DNA from 3 places in the Pseudomonas petroselini genome. Region 3 is predicted to be linked to each of the others. Evidence: predicted binding sites of a transcription regulator. Region 3 holds the regulator's gene; each other region holds the start of a gene.
The links. Region 3 encodes FliA, which starts transcription of late flagellar genes. Its sites were predicted from a motif close to CTAAAGTTTNNNNNNNNNNNGCCGNTAA; they were not measured.
Positions count from the first base shown of each region.

Region 1: a site for FliA is predicted at 4,378-4,405, ahead of ACI512_RS16840 (methyl-accepting chemotaxis protein). Genes of this name have one in related genera too.
Region 2: a site for FliA is predicted at 2,092-2,119, ahead of ACI512_RS20590 (methyl-accepting chemotaxis protein). Genes of this name have one in related genera too.

Region 1 is NZ_CP173614.1:3,672,277-3,678,941, reverse strand. Features, by position in the region: gene ACI512_RS16870 (dienelactone hydrolase) at 1-848, opposite strand, end outside; gene ACI512_RS16865 (FMN-dependent NADH-azoreductase) at 1,056-1,667, opposite strand; gene ACI512_RS16860 (LysR substrate-binding domain-containing protein) at 1,793-2,701, shown strand; gene ACI512_RS16855 (MmcQ/YjbR family DNA-binding protein) at 2,698-3,054, shown strand; gene ACI512_RS16850 (DUF1294 domain-containing protein) at 3,043-3,426, opposite strand; gene ACI512_RS16845 (undecaprenyl-diphosphate phosphatase) at 3,423-4,253, opposite strand; gene ACI512_RS16840 (methyl-accepting chemotaxis protein) at 4,473-6,107, shown strand; gene pnuC (nicotinamide riboside transporter PnuC) at 6,368-6,665, shown strand, end outside.
Region 2 is NZ_CP173614.1:4,492,916-4,499,580, forward strand. Features, by position in the region: gene ACI512_RS20585 (TonB-dependent siderophore receptor) at 1-2,051, shown strand, start outside; gene ACI512_RS20590 (methyl-accepting chemotaxis protein) at 2,219-3,715, shown strand; gene ACI512_RS20595 (SDR family oxidoreductase) at 3,729-4,598, opposite strand; gene ACI512_RS20600 (LysR family transcriptional regulator) at 4,859-5,734, shown strand; gene ACI512_RS20605 (DMT family transporter) at 6,004-6,665, shown strand, end outside.
Region 3 is NZ_CP173614.1:5,742,762-5,749,426, reverse strand. Features, by position in the region: gene flhB (flagellar biosynthesis protein FlhB) at 1-30, shown strand, start outside; gene ACI512_RS26445 (cold-shock protein) at 383-586, shown strand; gene flhA (flagellar biosynthesis protein FlhA) at 917-3,031, shown strand; gene flhF (flagellar biosynthesis protein FlhF) at 3,044-4,360, shown strand; gene fleN (flagellar synthesis regulator FleN) at 4,466-5,299, shown strand; gene fliA (RNA polymerase sigma factor FliA) at 5,296-6,036, shown strand; gene ACI512_RS26420 (chemotaxis response regulator CheY) at 6,204-6,578, shown strand; gene ACI512_RS26415 (protein phosphatase CheZ) at 6,597-6,665, shown strand, end outside.

The sequences.
Region 1 (6,665 bases), 2.1 Mb from region 3:
CCGGCCAGCAGTTTGAAGTCCGGCGGTTCCGGCAGTTTGCGCGCCAGGGCCGCCGCGTTCTTGTCCACGGCCACCAGCTTGTCGCCGTCGCCGCTGTAGAGCAGCACCGGCACATGCACATCCGCCAGGGTGTGGCGACCAAACATCAGGCTCAGCGGTGCCATCAGCATCAAGGCATGAATACGCGGGTCGGACTGCGGTTGCAGGTCGTCACGGTCCACCACCAGTTCGCCCTTGGTGGTGCAGGCGTCGCGGTCTTCCGGGCGCTCCTGGCAATAACGGCGCAACCGGTCGAACTCCGGCTTGGCACCGGCCAGGATCAACGCGGTCTCGCCCCCGGCGGAGTAACCGATAACCCCCACTTGGTCGATGTTGACGAACGGCGAAAGCATCGGGTCGCCCAAGGTCGCGGTGATCGCTTCGGAAATCTGAATCGGCCGGCCATACAGGTTACTCACCGTGCCCAGGCGGCTGTGGTCCTTGTAGTTGTCGCCGGGGTGCAACACCGCCACCACCACGAAGCCTTTGCGCGCCAATGAGGTGGCCAGATCATGCAGGGCCAGGGGCGTGCCAGTGTTGCCGTGGGACAACATCAACATCGGGAAACGGCCGATGGCAATCTTGGAGTCTTCGGTGGCAGCGACGTGGTACGCACCCAATTGTGTGGTGTGCTCAAGCCCGGTGGACGGGTAAAAGGCCACGGCCTTCATCGGCTGCAGGTCCAGCGGATCAAGAAACGTCATGCGATGGAAACCCACACTCCAATGCGGGTGCGGTGCCGGCGCAGCGTGCACTGAAATCAGGCCGCCGAGCAGGGAAAGAACCATAACAGCACAAAGACGCATCATGGGGATGTCCACCTTTGCTGCGTGAGAACCGACATATCGAAGAAACGTCCAGGTTGTTAAACCCATGCTTGCACAACCTGGGCCAAAGTAATGACAGCGGGTAAACGAAAAAACTCCGTACTCCGGTCGTTTTCAGGCGAGCAGAATACAGAGTTTAGGCGCCCGGCTTCAGATTGAAACCGAGGAAGGGCGAAATTTACACAAGCCTTACGCGGCGGCGAACAATTGTTCGTTGATCAGTACGTTGGCGTCGCTCAGGGCTTTGCTGCGCACTTCGTCACCGTAGGCCAGGCCTTCGGCACGCACGATCTCGATATCGGTGATGCCCAGGAAGCCAAACAGCAGTTTCAGGTAGCCTTCATGGGCGGCACCCGTGGCTTGCCCGGCATGCATGCCACCGGACGTGGACACGATGATGACTTTCTTGTTGCCGCACAGGCCTTCCGGACCGGCTTCGCTGTAGCGGAACGTCTGCCCGGCGACGGCGATGCGGTCGATCCAGGCTTTCAACTGGGTTGGAATAGTGAAGTTGTACATCGGCGCACCCACCACCACCGCATCGGCGGCGAGGAACTCGGCCAGCGACGATGCGCTCAGCTCGGCCTCATGCTTTTGCGCGGCATCACGCAGCTCGGCAGCGGTACCCAGGGCGCCCAAGGTCGCGCCGGAGAAGTGGTTGATGCCTTCGCTGGCCAAGTCACGGTAGGTCACTTCCACACCCGGCTCCGCAGCTTGCCAGGCCTTGACCACGCCGGCGCTGAGCTGACGGGACGCCGAGTTGTCGCCGAGGATGCTGGAATCGATATGCAACAGTTTCATGGTGGATCTCCGAGGTGGGATCGACAGGGGCGATCAGATGGTGGTGATCCTACGCATCAAACGAATAGTCGATAAGTCAGCTAAAATGCGATAGTTTGTCCCACTGACAGGACAATAGGCTGACCATGCAAGACCTCAACGACCTCTACTATTTCGCCAAAGTCGTGGAAGCCGGCGGCTTCGCGGCGGCCGGGCGCCTGCTGGGGATTCCCAAGTCCCGATTGTCGCGACGCATCGCCGAGCTGGAAGAACGCCTCGGCGCGCGCCTGCTGCAACGCACCACCCGCCAATTGACGCTTACCGCCGTCGGCGAGCGTTACCTGCGGCATTGCCAGGCGATGCTACTGGAAGCGGAAATGGCCGATGAGGCCGTCGCCAGCATGTCCAGCGAGCCCCGTGGGCGGCTGCGGGTGAGCTGCCCGGTGGGCATGGCCCAGCACATCCTGCCGGAACTGGTCGCGGGTTTTCTCGCAGCCCACCCTCAGGTGCAATTGGAGATGACCTTGGTCAACCGCCGCGTCGACCTGGTGGCCGAGGGTATCGATGTGGCCCTGCGTGTGCGCGAGCTCGGTGATGAAGACCCCTTGCTGGTCACCAAGCGCCTGCGTCAGGCGCAGACCGTGCTGGTGGCCAGCCCCGCGTTGATGCTCGGTCGTCAGGTGGCCAGCCTTGAGGACCTCAAGCAATTGCCGATCCTCGGGGCGCTGGAGGCGGATCGCTTGGTGCATCAGCGCATTATCGACCCGCAGGGCCATGCCCACGACCTGGCGATGGAGGCCCGGCTGGGTATCGACGACTTTATCGTGCGCAAAGCCAGCGCCATCATGGGCCTGGGCTTCACCATACTGCCGATGATGTACTGTGAAGCCGAACTGGCCAGCGGCCAGTTGGTACAACTGCTGCCGGAGTGGTCGTTGCCGGGCGGCTGGCTGCAAGCGGTGTACCCGCATCGCCGTGGCGTGTTGCCAGCCATTCGCGCCTGGATCGATTACCTGGAAGAAGGTTTCAAAGGCTGTGGAGACCGCCTGCTATGAAGATGACCGAAGCCCAAGTCGCGACCTTCTGCCTGAGCCTGCCCGGCGCGCGGGAGGACTACAAATGGGGCGGCGTGCGGGTATTCTCGATTGCCGGCAACAAGATGTTCGCCCTGCAAAACCTGCGCGGTGACTCGCTGGCGTTCAAGGTCGACAAGGAATTGTTCCTCGGCCACGTGGACCGCCCGGGCATCCACCCGGCGCCGTACCTGGCACGTGCGCAGTGGATCATCATGAACACGCCCTACCCGCTAAGCGCCGAGGAGCTGCGTGGCTTGTTGCAGCGCTCCCACCAGTTGGTGGTGAGCAAACTGCCCAAGCGCACGCAGATCGGGTTGTTGCTAGAGGATTGAAACCAGGGTACCGCCGAGGAACATCTGGTCCAGCCAAAACACCTGGTGCAGCAACACGATCACCCAGAACAGCACCTGGTAGGACACCTTGCGCGTCTTGTGCCGGAACACCTGCTGCGCAATCAACGCGCCCGGCCAACCGCCTGCCAGCTCGACGGCGTGCAGGATATTTTCCGGCGTGCGCCAGCTGTCGGTGCGCGCCTTGCGCTTGTCGCTCCAGTACAGGAAGAACGCGATCACGCTGACCACGCCATAGGCCACCAGCGGGATCAGCGTCTCGCCACGCTGCCACACCAATACCGAACCCAACAACGGCGCCGCGCACAGCAGCACAAAGATCGCCGCCTTTAGGCGTGGGTGCTGGATCATCATGCCTTGGCCGCGGTCCAGTCGATCCAGCCAAACTGCCAGGTCGCCAGGATCAGCAAACCGAACGCAATGCGGTACCAGGCAAACGCGGCATAGCTGTGACTGGCAATGAACTTGAGCAGGCCCTTGACCGCGATCATCGCGAAGATAAACGAGGTCACGAAGCCGATGACGAACACCGGCAGGTCCGCCGGCTGGAACAGGTCACGGTACTTGTAGCCCGAATACACTGCCGCGCCGACCATGGTTGGCATGGCCAGGAAGAACGAAAACTCGGTGGCGGTCTTGCGTGACAGCCCGAACAACAGGCCGCCGATAATGGTCGAGCCCGAACGCGAGGTGCCAGGGATCATCGCCAGGCACTGCGCCAGGCCGACTTTGAGCGCGTCTTTCCAGGTGATGTCATCGACGGTCTCGGCATGCACTTCATGTTCACGACGCTCGGCCCACAACATGACGATGCCGCCCAGCACCAGGGCCGTGGCCACGGTGATCGGGTTGAACAGGTAGTGGTGAATCACGTCAGCGAAAATTACCCCCAACACCACCGCCGGCATAAAGGCGATCAGCAGGTTGACGGTAAACCGCTGGGCCTTGCGCTGGGTCGGCAGGCCGCTGACCACTTCGAAAATCTTGCCCCGGAACTCCCACACCACGGCCAGGATGGCGCCCAGTTGAATGATGATGTTGAACGCGTTGAAACGGTCGCCGGTAAAGTCGAGCAAGTCGGCGACGATGATCTGGTGGCCGGTGCTGGAAATCGGCAGGAACTCGGTAAGCCCCTCCACAACGCCAAGAATCACTGCCTGAATGGCGGTCCAAAAATCCATACTTCCCCCAAAGGTCTTGCTCTACGGCAAGCCTTGTTAATCTTTTTAATGGTTCACTGACGACAAGACACAGCGCTGAGTTTCAACCCCGCGCTGCAAAAATCCTGTGAAAAATCAGACAGTACTCAGGTTTTTCGATTACAGGCCGAAAGCCTATCAGACAAGGCGTAAAAGTCGATGTGGCGCCCACAATTATAAAAAGCCCGGAGTGACAGGACGATGAACAGTTTGCGCAATATGTCGATCAGCCGACGGCTCTGGCTGATCCTGATAGTCGCCGTGCTGATGCTGATGGCCCTGGGTTTGCTGATGCTCAAGCAGATCCATGACGACCTCTACCAGGCCAAGCGCCTGCAGACCCAACACGTGGTCCAGACCGCCAGCGGTATCCTGACGTTTTATCACAGCCTCGAAACCACCGGCGTGATGACCCGCGAAGCCGCCCAGAAACAAGCCATGAACGCGGTGCGCGGCTTGCGCTACGACCATGACGACTATTTCTGGATCAACGACCTCACGCCCGTGATGATCATGCATCCGGCCAACCCCAAGCTCGACGGCCAGAACCTGTCGGCGATCCGCGACCCTGACGGGTTTGCCGTGTTCAACGAATTCGTGATCCTGGCCAAGGCCAAGGGCGCGGGCATCGTCAACTATCGCTGGCCGAAGCCGGGTGCCGAAGCGCCCGTGGCCAAGACCTCGTATATCCAACTGTTCGAGCCGTGGGGCTGGATCATCGGTTCCGGGGTCTACGTGGATGATGTACAGGCCGAGTTCAGCGCCCAGGTCTGGAAAGCCTCGTTTATCGGCTTGGGCATCGCGGTGGTCATGGCGTTGCTGGTGTCGTTGATCGCCCGCAGCATTGTGCGCCCGCTGCAGGACGCCGTGAATGCCATGGGCAACATCGCCAGCGGCGAAAGCGACCTCACCCGCAGCCTCGATACCCATGGCCAGGACGAAGTCACCCAACTGTCCCAACACTTCAACAGCTTTACCGCCAAGCTGCGTCTGGTGGTAACCCAGTTGCAGGCGTGCGCCAACGCATTGGGCCAGTCCTCGCAAGAGCTGGGCGCCAACGCCACCCAGGCCCATGACCGCAGCCAGCAACAGTCCCAGCAGATGGAACTGGTGGCCACGGCCATCAACGAAGTCACCTACGGCGTGCAGGACGTGGCCAAGAACGCCGAACACGCCGCCAGCGAAATGCGCGATGCCCAGGCCCAGGCGCAGCAAGGCCAGGTCAACATCGACGGCAGCCTGCAGCAGATCGACCAGCTCTCGGGCACCATCAGCCAGGCGGTGGAAGTGATTCGCACCCTGTCCGCCGAGAGTACCCAGATCGGCAGCGTGCTCGAGGTCATCCGCTCCATTGCAGACCAGACCAACCTGCTGGCCCTTAACGCGGCGATTGAAGCGGCACGCGCGGGCGAACAAGGCCGTGGCTTTGCCGTGGTGGCCGACGAAGTGCGCCTGCTGGCCCAGCGCACGCAAAAGTCCACCGCCGAGATCCAGGGTATGATCGAGCGCCTGCAAGGCCACTCGGAAGCGGCGGTCAAAGTGATCAGCGACAGTCACAGCGCCTCGCAACTGACCATCGAACAGGCCGGCCAGGCCGGCGCCAGCCTGACCGCCATCGGGCAAGCCCTGAATAACCTCAACGGCCTGAATGCGTCGATTGCCAGCGCCACCCTGCAACAGGCCCATGTGGTGGAAGACATCAACCAGAACGTCACCCAGGCCGCCGGTTTGTCCCACAGCACGGCGCTGGCGGCGGAACAGTCGAGCGTGGCGAGTGCGCAATTGCGCGGGTTGAGCGAACAACTCGACGGCCTGCTGCGCCAATTCAAAGTGTAGTTTTGTGGTGGGCGGGCTTGTTGTGGTGAGCAGGCCTATTGTGATGAGCAGGCTTGTTGTGGTGAGCGGGCTTGCCCCGCGCTGGGCTGCGTAGCGGCCCCAATAAATACGCCGCGTATTGCCGACAGTATGCGGCGATTGGTTTTAGGGCTGCTGCGCAGCCCAGCGCGGGGCAAGCCCGCTCACCACAACAGCCAATTCCTACACCCACCTTCTTTGGTTACAATCCCCGCCCTCTCCCACTCTCCCAAGGAACCACCATGTCCGGGCTTGAACTGTTCGCCGCCGCCCTGGGGGTGATCGCCGTATGGCTGACGGTCAAGCAGAACCCTTGGTGCTGGCCCATCGGGCTGGTGATGGTGTTGCTGTACACCTGGGTGTTTTTCGACGTAAAACTCTATTCCGACATGCTCTTGCAGGTGGTCTACGCCGCGCTGCAAGTCTACGGTTGGTGGCAGTGGACCCGCGCCGGCGAGGTCCAGCAGGGCCGCCAAGTGACCAGCCTCGGTGTGCCGGCGATCATGGCCAGCCTGGCGGTAGGGGCAATCGGCAGCTTGC
Region 2 (6,665 bases), 1.2 Mb from region 3:
AAGCCGCAACACTGGAGCTGGGTGCCACCCAGATCAGCAGTGAACAGTTGGGCCAGACCACCGAAGGCACACAGTCTTACACCACCGGCGAGATGGCCACTGCGACCAAGCTCCCCTTGACCATGCGCGAGACGCCCCAGGCGGTCACGGTGATCACCCGTCAGCGCATGGATGACCAGGCCATGACCAGCGTCAACGACGTGGTCAAGAACACCCCCGGCCTGTTCCTCAGCCAATCCAGCGGCCCCGGTCGGCAGACGTACAGTTCGCGCGGCTTCGACATCGACAACATGATGTTTGATGGCATTCCCAGCGCCTATTCTGGCTACGCCAACAGTGTGCAACCCAACCTGGCGATGTTTGACCGCGTGGAAGTGATTCGCGGCGCCACAGGCCTGGTCACCGGCGCCGGCAACCCTTCGGCGGCAATCAATTTTGTGCGCAAGCGCCCCACTGCTACGCCCCAGGTGTCGATCACCGGTGCCGCCGGCAGCTGGGACGATTATCGAGGTGAATTCGACGCCTCAAGCGCCTTGAATGACAGCGGCACCTTGCGCGGCCGCGTGGTGGGTTCCTACCGCGACGCCAATAGTTTCCGCAAAGGGGAAGAAAGCGACCACGGCCTGTTCTACGCCATTGGTGAGGCCGACCTCAGCGAAAACACCACCGCCACCCTGGGCTTCTCGCGCCAGGAAGACCAGACCAACTTCTTCTGGGGTGGCTTGCCCATCGGCACCGACGGCCGCCACCTGAACCTGCCCCGCTCCACCAACCCAGGCTCTGACTGGGAAAACAAAAAACTGACCATCGACACGGTATTTGGTGACATCGAGCATCGCTTCGACAATGGCTGGAAACTCCACGTCGCGGGTTCGTCGTCACAGTTGGACGGGGTATTCACCGGTACCTACCAATCCCGCTACCAGACCACGCTCGCGCGCACTGCCTACCAATCGCACCAGGACGACAAGCAATACGGTCTGGACACCTTCTTCAGCGGCCCGGTCGACGCCTTCGGCCGCACCCATGAAGTGGTCGTCGGCACCAGCAAACGCATCTACGACGCGACGTCCAAGGAATACAGCCCTTACGACACCAACTATCCGCTCAACGGGGCAAAGCCGGACTTCGTGCGCGACGGCAAAGGCCACAGCATCACCACTCAGGATGGCGTGTACCTGACCACACGGCTGAACCTGGCGGACCCGCTCAAGGTAATCCTCGGGGCACGCGTGGATTGGTACGACTACGACGATCGTCAGGGCGACGGCGACTACAAAGTCACCCGTAACCTCACGCGCTACGCGGGCGTTATCTATGACCTGAATGATCAATACTCGGTCTATGCCAGCTACACCGACATCTTCACACCGCAGACAAATCGAGACTTTTCGGACAAACCGTTGGAGCCCATCGTCGGCGAAAACTACGAAGTCGGTATCAAGGGCGAATACTTCAACGGAGCACTCAACGCCAGCCTGGCCGTGTTCCAGATCGACCAGAAAAACCGCGCAACGCTGCCGGACAGCCAAGTCGGATGCCCGATCACGGCCTGTTATGAAGCCTCGGGCCTGGTACGCAGCCAAGGGATCGACCTTGAACTGCAAGGCGCGCTCACTGAGAACTGGCAAGTTGGCGGCGGCTTCACCTACACCCGTGCGCATTACATCAAAGACACCAAGCCGGCCAATGACAACCAGCGCTTCGACACCGACACTCCGGAGCGTCTGTTCAAGCTCACCACGTCCTACCGCTTCCAGGGCCCGCTGGAAAAACTGCGTATCGGTGGCAACATCTACTGGCAGAGCCGCATGTACAACGACGTGGTCCTTGCCAACAGCACGACCTATCGCCTGGAACAAGGCAGCTACGCGGTTGCGGACGTCATGGCCGGTTACCAGGTGAACAAGCACCTGGACCTGCAACTTAACGTGAACAACATTTTCGACCGCACCTACTACTCGGCAATCGCCACCAGCCCGATCTGGGGATCCACCGACACCTACGGCAACCCGCGCAGCTTTGGCGTCACGGCCAAATACAGCTTCTGATCACAGCCCGATAAACGGCTACCCACCCGGGTAGCCGCTCCTCAAGTCCCTCCTCCTGTTGCCGATAACCGTTTTGCATCGTTCAATCCAATAAAAACCAAGCACACCCAATTCGCGCCACCCTGCCCCTCGTTTTGTTTCGGCCGGACCACATGGAGTAAGTGTGAATGCCCATCCGCACGCGTTTTTTCGAGCACTACCGCAAGGCCGACCGCATCATGCTGGCGCTGATCTGGCTGATGTTCCTGTTCTCACTGGGCCTGGCGTTCTGGCATGACACGTTGATTCAAGCGGCCATCGTCGGCGGCGGCACCAGCGTGGTGCTGACCGCGCTCTACCGCGCCATCGGTGGCACCCGTGTGATGCGTTGCGCCCTCGGCGCGGGCTTGATGGTCATGGCGGCGCTGCACATCAACCAGGCGCAGGGCGTGATCGAAGCGCACTTCGGGATCTTCGCACTGTTGGCAGTGCTGACGTTTTATCGCGATTGGCTGCCGATCCTGGTCGCAGCAGCCACTATCGCCGTGCACCACGTGGTGTTCCATGCGCTGCAACATCAAGGCTTCCCGGTATTCGTGATGGATCATCACGGCGGTTGGGCCATGGTGTTTGTCCATGCGTTCTATGTCGTGATGGAAACCGTCGCCCTCCTCTACCTGGCCGTGCACAGCCAGGCTGAAGCGGTCGAGAGCCAGGAGATGCTGGAAAAAATGCTGGCGGTTACTTCCCAGCTGACGGTCGAAACCGCCGAAGGTGACGCGGGCAAGGTGCACGTCTCCCTCGCCAAGCGTTTCGACCACTTCCTGCAGCAGCTTACCGGCCTGATCGACGGCGTCGCCCGTGACTCCCATGGCCTCGGCCAACTCGGCCAGGAACTGGCCAGCGCCAGCGGCACACTGGAAAAAGGCGCACGGCACCAACTGGCGGAAATCACCCAGATGACCGGCTCGATGCAGCGCATGGAAGACGCCATGGGCCACATCGCCGTGCACGTGGAGCAAGCGGTGGATCACGCCGGCAAGGCCAGCCAACAGATCCTGCGCGGCCAGGAAAGCGTCGGCCGCGCCCAACAGGAAATCACCCAGTTGGCCTCACGCCTCAACGGCACCCATGAGACGGTACAAGGCCTGGCCGTGCAGGCCGAACAGATCGGCACTGTGCTAGAAGTCATCAGCAGCATCGCCAACCAAACCAACCTGCTCGCCCTCAACGCTGCCATCGAGGCCGCCCGCGCCGGCGAGCAAGGCCGTGGTTTTGCCGTGGTCGCCGACGAAGTCCGCAGCCTGGCGCAACGCACTGCGGTGTCCACCCAGGAAATCAAAACCATCATCGAGGGTTTGCAGCACGGGAGCCGCCAAGCCGTCGAAGCCATGCACGACAGCCGCCAAGGCGTGGAGCGGTGCGTGGAAGACAGCCAGGTAGCGGTCGAAATGTTGCGCGCGGTGGGCAATGACATCGCGCACATCGACGACCTGAATGGCCGGATCGTGACCACCACACGCGAGCAGACCTCGGCAAACCTGGAGATTGTCGGCCGACTGCAGTCGGTGCAAAGCATTGCGCAAAACACCGCCGACGATGTTGAAACCCTGGCCAGAAGCAGTGAGCGGTTACCGCCGATTGCGGTGCGGTTGGATGCGCTGGGGCGACGGTTTCATCCATGATTTTTAGCGCGGTTCAACCCTCGGCAACGACCTCGCGCACGAAGTCTTCGTAGGTGCGCAACGGGTGCCCAATGAGGGCCTCAAGCATTTCGACCGTGCCTTCAACGGCGTGCATGCCAAAGGTCTGGATACCCGCCATCATCAGGCGCATGTCATACGCCAGCCAGCTGGGGCCGTAAGAAGCCAGCTGTGCTTCGAACGCGGCCAAGTCATCCCCGCCGTAGGCGATCTCGCGGCCTAGCGCCGCACCCCAGGTCTTCGCCACGGAGGCACCGGTGAGCGCTTGCGGCCCAACCAATTCCAGCGTTACACGACCCAGCGCCGAGGGCGCTGTGTCGCGTCGCAGCAGTTCTGCGACCGCGACATCAGCGATATCGCGCGCGTCAATCATCGACACGCCCGCCGCGCCGATCGGCATCGGGTATACCGAGTAGGCCTGAATAGCCTGTTGCACCAGGCGGTCGTTTTGCATGAAGTAAGCCGGACGCAAGACCGTTACAGGCATGTCGAGGCGCTCGATCATGCGCTCAACCGTCTGCTTGCCGGTGAAGTGCGGGACGTTGGTGAATGTGTCGGCATGAATCACCGACAAATAAACGATGCGTTCGATACCCGCCTCACGCGCCAGGTTCAACGTGATCAGGGCTTGAGTGACCTCGTCGGGCGTCACGGCATTGAGCAGGAACAGGGTACGCACCGACGCGAGTGCAACGCGCATCGACGCGACGTCGGTGAGGTCTGCGACAACTTCAGTGACGCCGGCGGGAAATTCACGCTTGCCCGCTTGGCGCACAAGGGCTTTGACCTCGGCGCCCGCGTCAGCCAGGCCTTGAGTGATCAGTGAACCAAGGGTGCCCGTGGCGCCAATAACCAGAATGCTCATGTTTGAAACTCCTGCAGTGGGTTTAGAGTGGATCAGCGAGTGAAATCCGCAACAACCTTGCCCGTCCGTGAAACGGTGCGATTGCGTGCGAGTGCATCGGGATATCGGAGAAGCCGACGACGTCGTCCTGCGGCAACACCGTTGGAGACTGCTCATTGGAAATGCCTCATGGCGTGTCCCGATGACGAGACAGTAATTCGTTGCACTTCCAAAACGAAGACCACAAAATCCAGACACCTCGTTTCACATATGGAACACCCATGAACCTGAACGCGCTGATTGATTTCACCCTCGTCGCCACGCATTCGGGGCTGGGCAAGGCCAGCCGCGCGAGCGGTATTTCCAAAGCCACCTTGTCGCGCCGAATCAGCGACCTTGAAGAACAACTGGGCGTGAGGCTGATCGAGCGCAGCGCACGTGGCCTGAAACTCACCGAAGCCGGTGAGGCGCTGATGTCTCGAACTGAAGGCCCGCTGAGTGAAGTGACCGACGCCATGACCGCCGCGCGCGAAGGCGTTTCAACACCGCGCGGACGTCTACGGGTCGCGGCCCCGATTCTTTTCTCGCAGCTGGCGATGGGGCGTATCGGCGCCGAGTTCTGTGCGGCCTATCCGGAGGTGTTTATCGAGGTGGTGTCGGAAGATCGACGGGTGGATCTGGTGGAGGAACAATTTGATGTCGCCATTCGAATCAACCCAAGCCCGGACAGCAGCCTGGTCGGACGGTGCTTCGCCAAGGACCGGCTGATCGTGGTGGCGGCGCCTGAACTGCTCAGGCCGATGCCCGGCGCGATCCGATCCGTGCCCGCGATTGTGACGTCGACTTTCCAGCCCACACACTGGCGTCTTGACGGCGGGCAGTTGGTCTTGGAGCCGGTCCCGACCATGCAGTTCTCTTCGCTGTTGATGGTCCGCGATGCCGCTGTCGCCGGTGGCGGTGCGGCGCTCATCCCACAGTCCATCGCCTGGAATCAGCTTGCCCGCGGTGAGTTGGTTCAGTGGGGAACGGTGTCGGGTGTAGAGCCGGCGCTTTGGGTCTTACACACCTCCAGGCGGCTTGCGGCGCCGAAGGTTCGCGCATTCGTCGACTTCATGTGTGATCACTATTCAGACATGTCGCTTGTTCTGAGGGGATAGGACTGATTAAACGCCGAGGGCGGGTGGTCTGGCCCGTAGACATACGATAACCACCGACGAAAGCAGGGTAAATGCTCGCCATGGGCCGAAAATCATCCTTCAATGAAAACGCTCGGCGAACCGCAAAAACTCAGAGTGGTAGCCGTTATATAAACGCATGCCCTTGCTCCTTCGCCTCAAACGCGCTACAAATCCCACCCTCAAGTTGTACGACAACCTAAAAATAAATCGCCATCCTCGACGATGGTGCCCAATGCTCGAGCCTCATCATGACTGCCGCTGCCACCACGCAAACCACACCCGCCCCCTTCTCCCGCCCCATCGCCGTGTTGATTCTGCTGTGCATGGGCTGTGCCTTTGCCGGCAACCACATTGCGGCGCGCGTAGCCTTCGATGATGGCGCGGGTGTGTTGCTGGCTATTCTGATGCGTTCGGGCGGCACCTTGCTGGTACTGGCCGTGCTGGTGCTGTGGCAACGCCAAAACCTGCGCCTGCCGGCCGGGGCATGGCGCTGGCAAGTGCTGCTGGGACTGCTTATCGCCACCCAAAGCCTGTGCCTCTACTCCGCCGTCGCCCGCGTGCCGGTGGCGCTGGCGTTGCTGGTGGGCAACGTGTTCCCGATCTTGCTCGCCCTGCTCACCTGGGCATTCGGCGGCCCACGCCCGACGGCGCGCACCGCCTTGCTGATGGGCTTGATTCTGGTCGGCCTGGTGTTTGTCCTGGACGTACCCGGCCGCCTTTCAAGCAGTGCCGAGATCGGCCCGCAATGGCTGCTCGGCGTCAGCCTGGCATTCTGCGCCGCCTTCGTGTTCGCCTGCGCGCTGTGGATCACCGATCACAAGTTGTCCCAGGTTCGCGGTTCAGTGCGCAGCCTGCTGACGATCTTCATCGTGTTCAGCAGCGTCAACCTCGCGGGCCTCAGCGGTGCCCT
Region 3 (6,665 bases):
ATCCCGCCGGAATTGCGCCGCGATTCCTGATTTTTGTCGGCTACCACTCGTCGTGAATGCCTGTCTACCTGTCAACTTTGACAGTAGTCACTGGGGCGTTCTCGCGGTTCTATTGCCTAAAGCACTGCGCGAAGGCTGTAGATGAGAGGCAGGGAGAGTGGTTTTGAAGGCGGTCAGAGGCACTGTCAAATATTACGACGAGAAATCCGGGATGGGTTTGATTGCCCTGGAAAACGGTGAAGACGATGTGCGAGTGGGCTTCATGGTTTCGCCATACATTCAGCTTTCCGTGGGCTTGCGGGTGGAGGTCCAGAGAATCCATGGGCCCGATGCGGTCTACGCATCCGCAGTGAGCGTTATCCCGCAAGTCAGGAGAACGGCAATGGCAACGGGTACTGTGAAGTGGTTTAACGCGACGAAGGGGTTTGGCTTTATTACTCCGGATGATGGAAGCGCAGATGTTTTCGCCCATTACTCGGCGATCCAATCGGATGGGTACAAAACCCTGGAAGAGAACCAAAAAGTAGAATATGAAATTGCGGATGGACCGAAGGGCCCGCAGGCCGAAAACATACGGGTTCTGTAAACGTTAATCTGATAACAATCGCCCTGCCTCCATCAGCTGCGCAACGGCTAGAGCGGGCTACGGATGTACACCAATCCAAATGTGGGAGGGGGCTTGCTCCCGATAGCGGTGTGTCAGTGACCTGTACTTGGCCTGACACACTGCAATCGGGAGCAAGCCCCCTCCCACATTTGATTGGGGTCGCACCCCTTAAAAATCGGACGTCTGTAGCCATCTACGCCCTCAAGACAAAAGTTGGAAGGCTTCTTGCAATACCGCCTGCAGGACGCCTCCCGGCGTCAAAAGTTTGCTTCAAGGAAACGAGGAATACCGGTGGTGGATCGCTCTCAAATGTTCGGCACGGCCCGTACCACCCTGACTGACCTCTCGCGGGGCAATCTGGGTGTGCCGTTGTTGTTGCTGGTCATGCTGGCAATGATGATGTTGCCGATGCCGCCGTTCCTGTTGGACGTGTTCTTCACCTTCAACATCGCCCTGTCGGTGGTGGTGCTGCTGGTGTGCGTCTACGCCTTGCGGCCGCTGGATTTCGCGGTATTCCCCACCATTTTGCTGGTCGCGACCCTGTTGCGCCTGGCGCTGAACGTGGCGTCGACCCGTGTGGTCATGCTCCACGGCCAGGACGGCCACGCCGCCGCCGGTAAGGTGATCCAGGCCTTCGGTGAGGTGGTGATCGGCGGTAACTACGTGGTCGGTATCGTGGTGTTTGCGATCCTGATGATCATCAACTTCGTGGTGGTGACCAAGGGCGCCGGGCGGATATCCGAGGTGAGCGCGCGCTTTACCCTCGACGCCATGCCCGGCAAACAGATGGCCATCGACGCCGACCTCAACGCCGGCCTGATCGACCAGAACCAAGCTAAAACCCGTCGTCTGGAAGTCGCCCAGGAAGCTGAGTTCTACGGCTCCATGGACGGTGCCAGCAAATTCGTGCGCGGTGACGCCATTGCGGGCTTGCTGATCCTGTTCATCAACCTCATCGGTGGCATGGCAGTCGGCATCTTCCAACACGGCATGACTTTCGGCGATGCGGGCAAGGTGTACGCCTTGCTGACCATCGGTGACGGTTTAGTGGCGCAATTGCCATCACTGTTGTTATCCACAGCAGCGGCGATCATGGTGACCCGTGCTTCGGGCTCCGAAGACATGGGCAAGCAGATCAGTCGCCAGATGTTCGCCTCGCCCAAGGCGCTGGCCGTGGCGGCGGGCATTATGGCGATCATGGGCATCGTGCCGGGCATGCCGCACGTGTCGTTCCTCAGCATGGCTGCGCTGGCCGGTGGCGGTGCGTACCTGTTCTGGAAGAAGCAGAACGCCGTCAAGGTTCAAGCCTTGCAGGAAGTCGCGCGCCAGCAGGAGCTGCTGCCATCCCCGGCCCGCGCCCAGGAAACCAAGGAGCTTGGCTGGGATGACGTGACCCCGATCGACATGATCGGCCTGGAAGTCGGCTATCGCCTGATTCCGCTGGTGGACCGCAACCAGGGCGGGCAATTGCTCGCGCGGATCAAGGGTGTGCGCAAGAAGCTGTCCCAGGACCTGGGCTTCTTGATGCCCACCGTGCATATCCGCGACAACCTCGACCTGGCGCCCAGTGCCTACCGCTTGACGCTGATGGGCGTGATCCTGGCCGAAGCCGAGATCTACCCGGACCGCGAGCTTGCGATCAACCCTGGGCAGGTGTTCGGCAGCCTCAATGGCATCACCGCCAAAGATCCGGCTTTTGGCCTGGAAGCGGTATGGATCGAAGTCAGCCAGCGCAGCCAGGCGCAGTCGCTCGGCTATACCGTGGTGGACGCCAGCACCGTGGTTGCCACTCACCTCAACCAGATTCTGTACAAGCACTCCCATGAGCTGATCGGCCACGAGGAAGTCCAGCAATTGATGGGTTTGCTCGGCAAAGCCTCGCCAAAGCTCGCCGAAGAGCTGGTGCCGGGCATCCTCTCGCTGTCGCAATTGCTCAAAGTGCTGCAGGCGCTGCTGGCCGAACAAGTGCCGGTACGCGACATTCGCAGCATCGCCGAGGCCATCGCCAACAACGCCGCCAAGAGTCAAGATACTGCCGCCTTGGTGGCTGCGGTGCGCGTCGGATTGTCGCGTGCAATCGTGCAAAGCATTGTAGGGCTTGACTCCGAGCTGCCTGTGATCACCTTGGAACCAAGGTTGGAACAAATATTGCTCAATAGTATTCAGAAGGCAGGACAAGGCCAGGAAGAGGGCGTTCTGCTGGAGCCAAGCATGGCTGAGAAGCTGCAGCGTTCGTTGATCGACGCCGCACAGCGCCAGGAAATGCAGGGCCAACCGGTGATCCTGCTGGTGGCAGGCCCCGTCCGGGCGATGTTGTCGCGGTTTGGACGCCTGGCAGTACCGAATTTGCACGTTTTGGCTTATCAGGAAATTCCTGACAACAAGCAAGTGACTATCGTCGCGACAGTAGGGCCCAACGGCTGAGGGTAGTGGGTTATGCAAGTTAAGCGTTTTTTCGCCGCCGATATGCGTCAGGCCATGAAACTGGTTCGTGATGAGCTGGGCGCCGACGCCGCGATTATCGGAAACCGTCGTATTGCCGGCGGTGTCGAGCTGACGGCTGCCCTGGATTACACCCCCCAGGCCCTGGCGCCACGCGTGCCGAACATGGAGCTTGAAGACGAGCTGCGCAAGACCGCTTCGCGCATTGTCTCGGCCCAGGCTGAGCTGAGCATGCGGGGCGACAGCGATGCCACCACCAATCGCCAGTTGTTCGCCGGCTTGCCGTTGACCGCTGCCGAGCCGCTGGTCGAGCCCACCTTCAAAGAGCCGCCACGTCCGGCCGCGCCTGCCCCGGCTGCGGCTGTCGACCAGCGCGTGTTCGACTCGATGCGTTTTGAACTCAACGGCCTGCGCGAACTGCTCGAAGTGCAGCTTGGCTCGCTGGCCTGGACCCAATTGCAAGGCAGCAAGCCGCAACAGGCCAACCTGTGGCGCCGTCTGCAACGCATCGGTTTGTCCGGCCCGTTGTCCCGCGACCTGCTGGCGCTGACCACCGAAATCGAAGAACCCCGCCAGGCCTGGCGCATGTTGCTGGCCCACTTGGCGCGCATGATTGCCACCCCGGAAATCGAACCCCTGGAAGAGGGCGGTGTGATTGCCATGGTCGGCCCAGCCGGCATGGGCAAGACCACCACCCTGGCCAAGCTGGCCGCACGCTATGTGCTCAAGTACGGCGCGCAGAATATCGCGCTGGTGAGCATGGACAGCTACCGCATTGGCGCCCAGGAACAGCTCAAGACCCTGGGCCGGATCCTCAACGTATCGGTGACCCATGTCGACCCGGGCCAGTCCTTGGCCAACGCCCTCGACCCGCTGCTGCGCAAGCGCGTGGTGCTGATCGATACCGCCGGCCTGCAAGCCAGCGACCCGGCGTTGCGCATGCAACTGGAAAGCCTGGCCGGTCGCGGCATCAAGTCGAAAAATTACCTGGTGCTTGCAACCACCAGCCAGAAACAAGTTCTTACCGCTGCGTACCACAGTTACAAGCGTTGTGGTCTGGCCGGTTGCATCCTCACCAAGCTCGACGAAACCGCGAGCCTGGGCGAGGTGCTGAGCCTGGCCATCAGTCATGAATTGCCGGTCGCCTACCTGACCGACGGACCGCGGATCCCGGATGATCTGCATCTGCCGCGCCGTCATCAGTTGGTCAGCCGCGCAGTCAGCGTGCAAATGCAAGAAGAGCCTAGCGAGGAAGCGATGGCCGATATGTTCGCCGACCTTTACCACAGCCCGGCAAAACGGGTGGGTTGAGTCAGGATGAACACCGTGAAATGTACCTACATCGATGGTCTGCAAGCGATTCACGCGGCCAAGCCATGTAGCCTGCGTCTAAGCAAGACAAGGTAAAGAAATAAAATGGGCAGCATGCATCCCGTACAGGTGATCGCGGTGACCGGCGGCAAAGGTGGCGTCGGGAAAACTAACGTGTCAGTGAATTTGTCCCTGGCCCTGGCAGAGCTTGGCCGTCGCGTCATGCTGCTGGATGCTGACCTGGGGCTGGCGAACGTCGACGTTCTGCTGGGGCTGACGCCCAAACACACCCTTGCCGATGTGATCGAGGGCCGCTGTGAGCTGCGCGATGTGCTGCTGCAGGGCCCCGGCGGCATCCGCATCGTGCCTGCCGCCTCCGGCACCCAGAGCATGGTGCACCTGAGCCCGGCACAGCATGCCGGGCTGATCCAGGCCTTCAGTGATATCGGCGACAACCTCGACGTGCTGGTGATTGACACCGCGGCCGGGATCGGCGAGTCCGTGGTCAGCTTCGTGCGCGCCGCGCAGGAAGTATTGCTGGTGGTCTGCGACGAACCCACCTCGATCACCGACGCCTACGCCCTGATCAAACTGCTTAATCGTGACTACGGCATGAACCGCTTCCGCGTCCTGGCCAACATGGCCCAGAGCCCGCAGGAAGGGCGCAACCTGTTCGCCAAGTTGACCAAGGTCACGGATCGCTTCCTCGATGTCGCCTTACAATACGTCGGCGCAGTTCCCTACGACGAGTGTGTGCGCAAGGCTGTGCAAAAGCAGCGTGCAGTCTACGAAGCGTTCCCTCGTTCCAAATGCGCATTGGCGTTCAAGGCTATTGCCCAGAAGGTCGATACCTGGCCGTTGCCCGCCAACCCTCGGGGGCATCTGGAGTTTTTCGTCGAGCGATTGGTGCATCAGACGAGCGCAGGACCCGTGCTATGACAGCGAACGGCTATAACGCTTACAAAAAGTCGGCCCGTGACAGCCAGGGTGAGTTGATCGAGCGCTACGCGCCACTGGTCAAGCGCATCGCCTATCACTTGCTGGCACGCCTGCCCGCCAGCGTGCAGGTCGAAGACCTGATCCAGGCGGGCATGATCGGTTTGCTCGAAGTGTCGACCAAATACGATGCGAGCAAGGGGGCGAGCTTCGAGACGTATGCGGGGATCCGTATCCGTGGCGCGATGCTCGACGAGGTGCGTAAAGGTGACTGGGCGCCACGCTCGGTGCATCGCAATACGCGCATGGTCAGTGACGCAATTCGCGCAATTGAAGCAAAAACCGGTCGCGACGCTAAAGATCACGAAGTTGCGGCCGAACTCCAATTGAGTCTCGACGATTATTACGGGATTTTGAACGATACCTTGGGCAGCCGCCTGTTCAGTTTCGACGACCTCTTGCAGGACGGCGAGCACGAAGGGCTGCACGAGGACGGCGCGAGTGCTCATATGGAGCCGTCGCGTGACCTGGAAGATGAACGCTTCCAGGGTGCGCTGGCGGACGCGATTGCCAATTTGCCGGAGCGTGAGCGGTTGGTGTTGGCGCTGTACTACGACGAAGAGCTGAACCTCAAGGAAATCGGTGAGGTCCTGGGGGTCAGCGAATCGCGGGTCAGCCAGTTGCACAGCCAGTGCGCAGCCCGCTTGCGGGGGCGTTTGGGAGAGTGGCGAGCGCGCTGACAGGCAGTGTGGGGACACTGCAGACGATACCGCGAGGGCAGCTAGCCTTCGCGGGTTCGACCCGTGGTGCCCGAGGCGTCCTTTTTGTGTAATGCCTGTTGATTGAAATGGCGCGTCCAGGTGCTGGGCGCGTTTAAGACTGCTTGGAGGTCGAATTGGACAAGAACATGAAAATCCTCATCGTTGATGACTTTTCAACGATGCGGCGGATCATAAAAAACCTGTTGCGTGACCTTGGGTTCACTAACACGGTCGAGGCGGATGACGGCATTACGGCGATTCCGATCCTCAACAGCGGGAGCATCGACTTTCTGGTAACGGACTGGAACATGCCGGGCATGACCGGTATCGACTTGCTGCGCCACGTGCGCGCTGACGAAAAACTACGCAGCCTTCCCGTGCTGATGGTGACCGCCGAAGCCAAGCGTGAACAGATCATCGAAGCCGCCCAAGCCGGGGTTAACGGTTACGTGGTCAAGCCATTCACTGCATTGGCCTTGAAAGAGAAGATCGAAAAAATCTTCGAACGCATCGGTCATTGATGCTGCCACGGGGGAGCTATGGACCATAACGAATCATCGCAGGCCGAGTTTGAGTCGACCCTGAAAAAACATGCTCGCGAGCTGGTC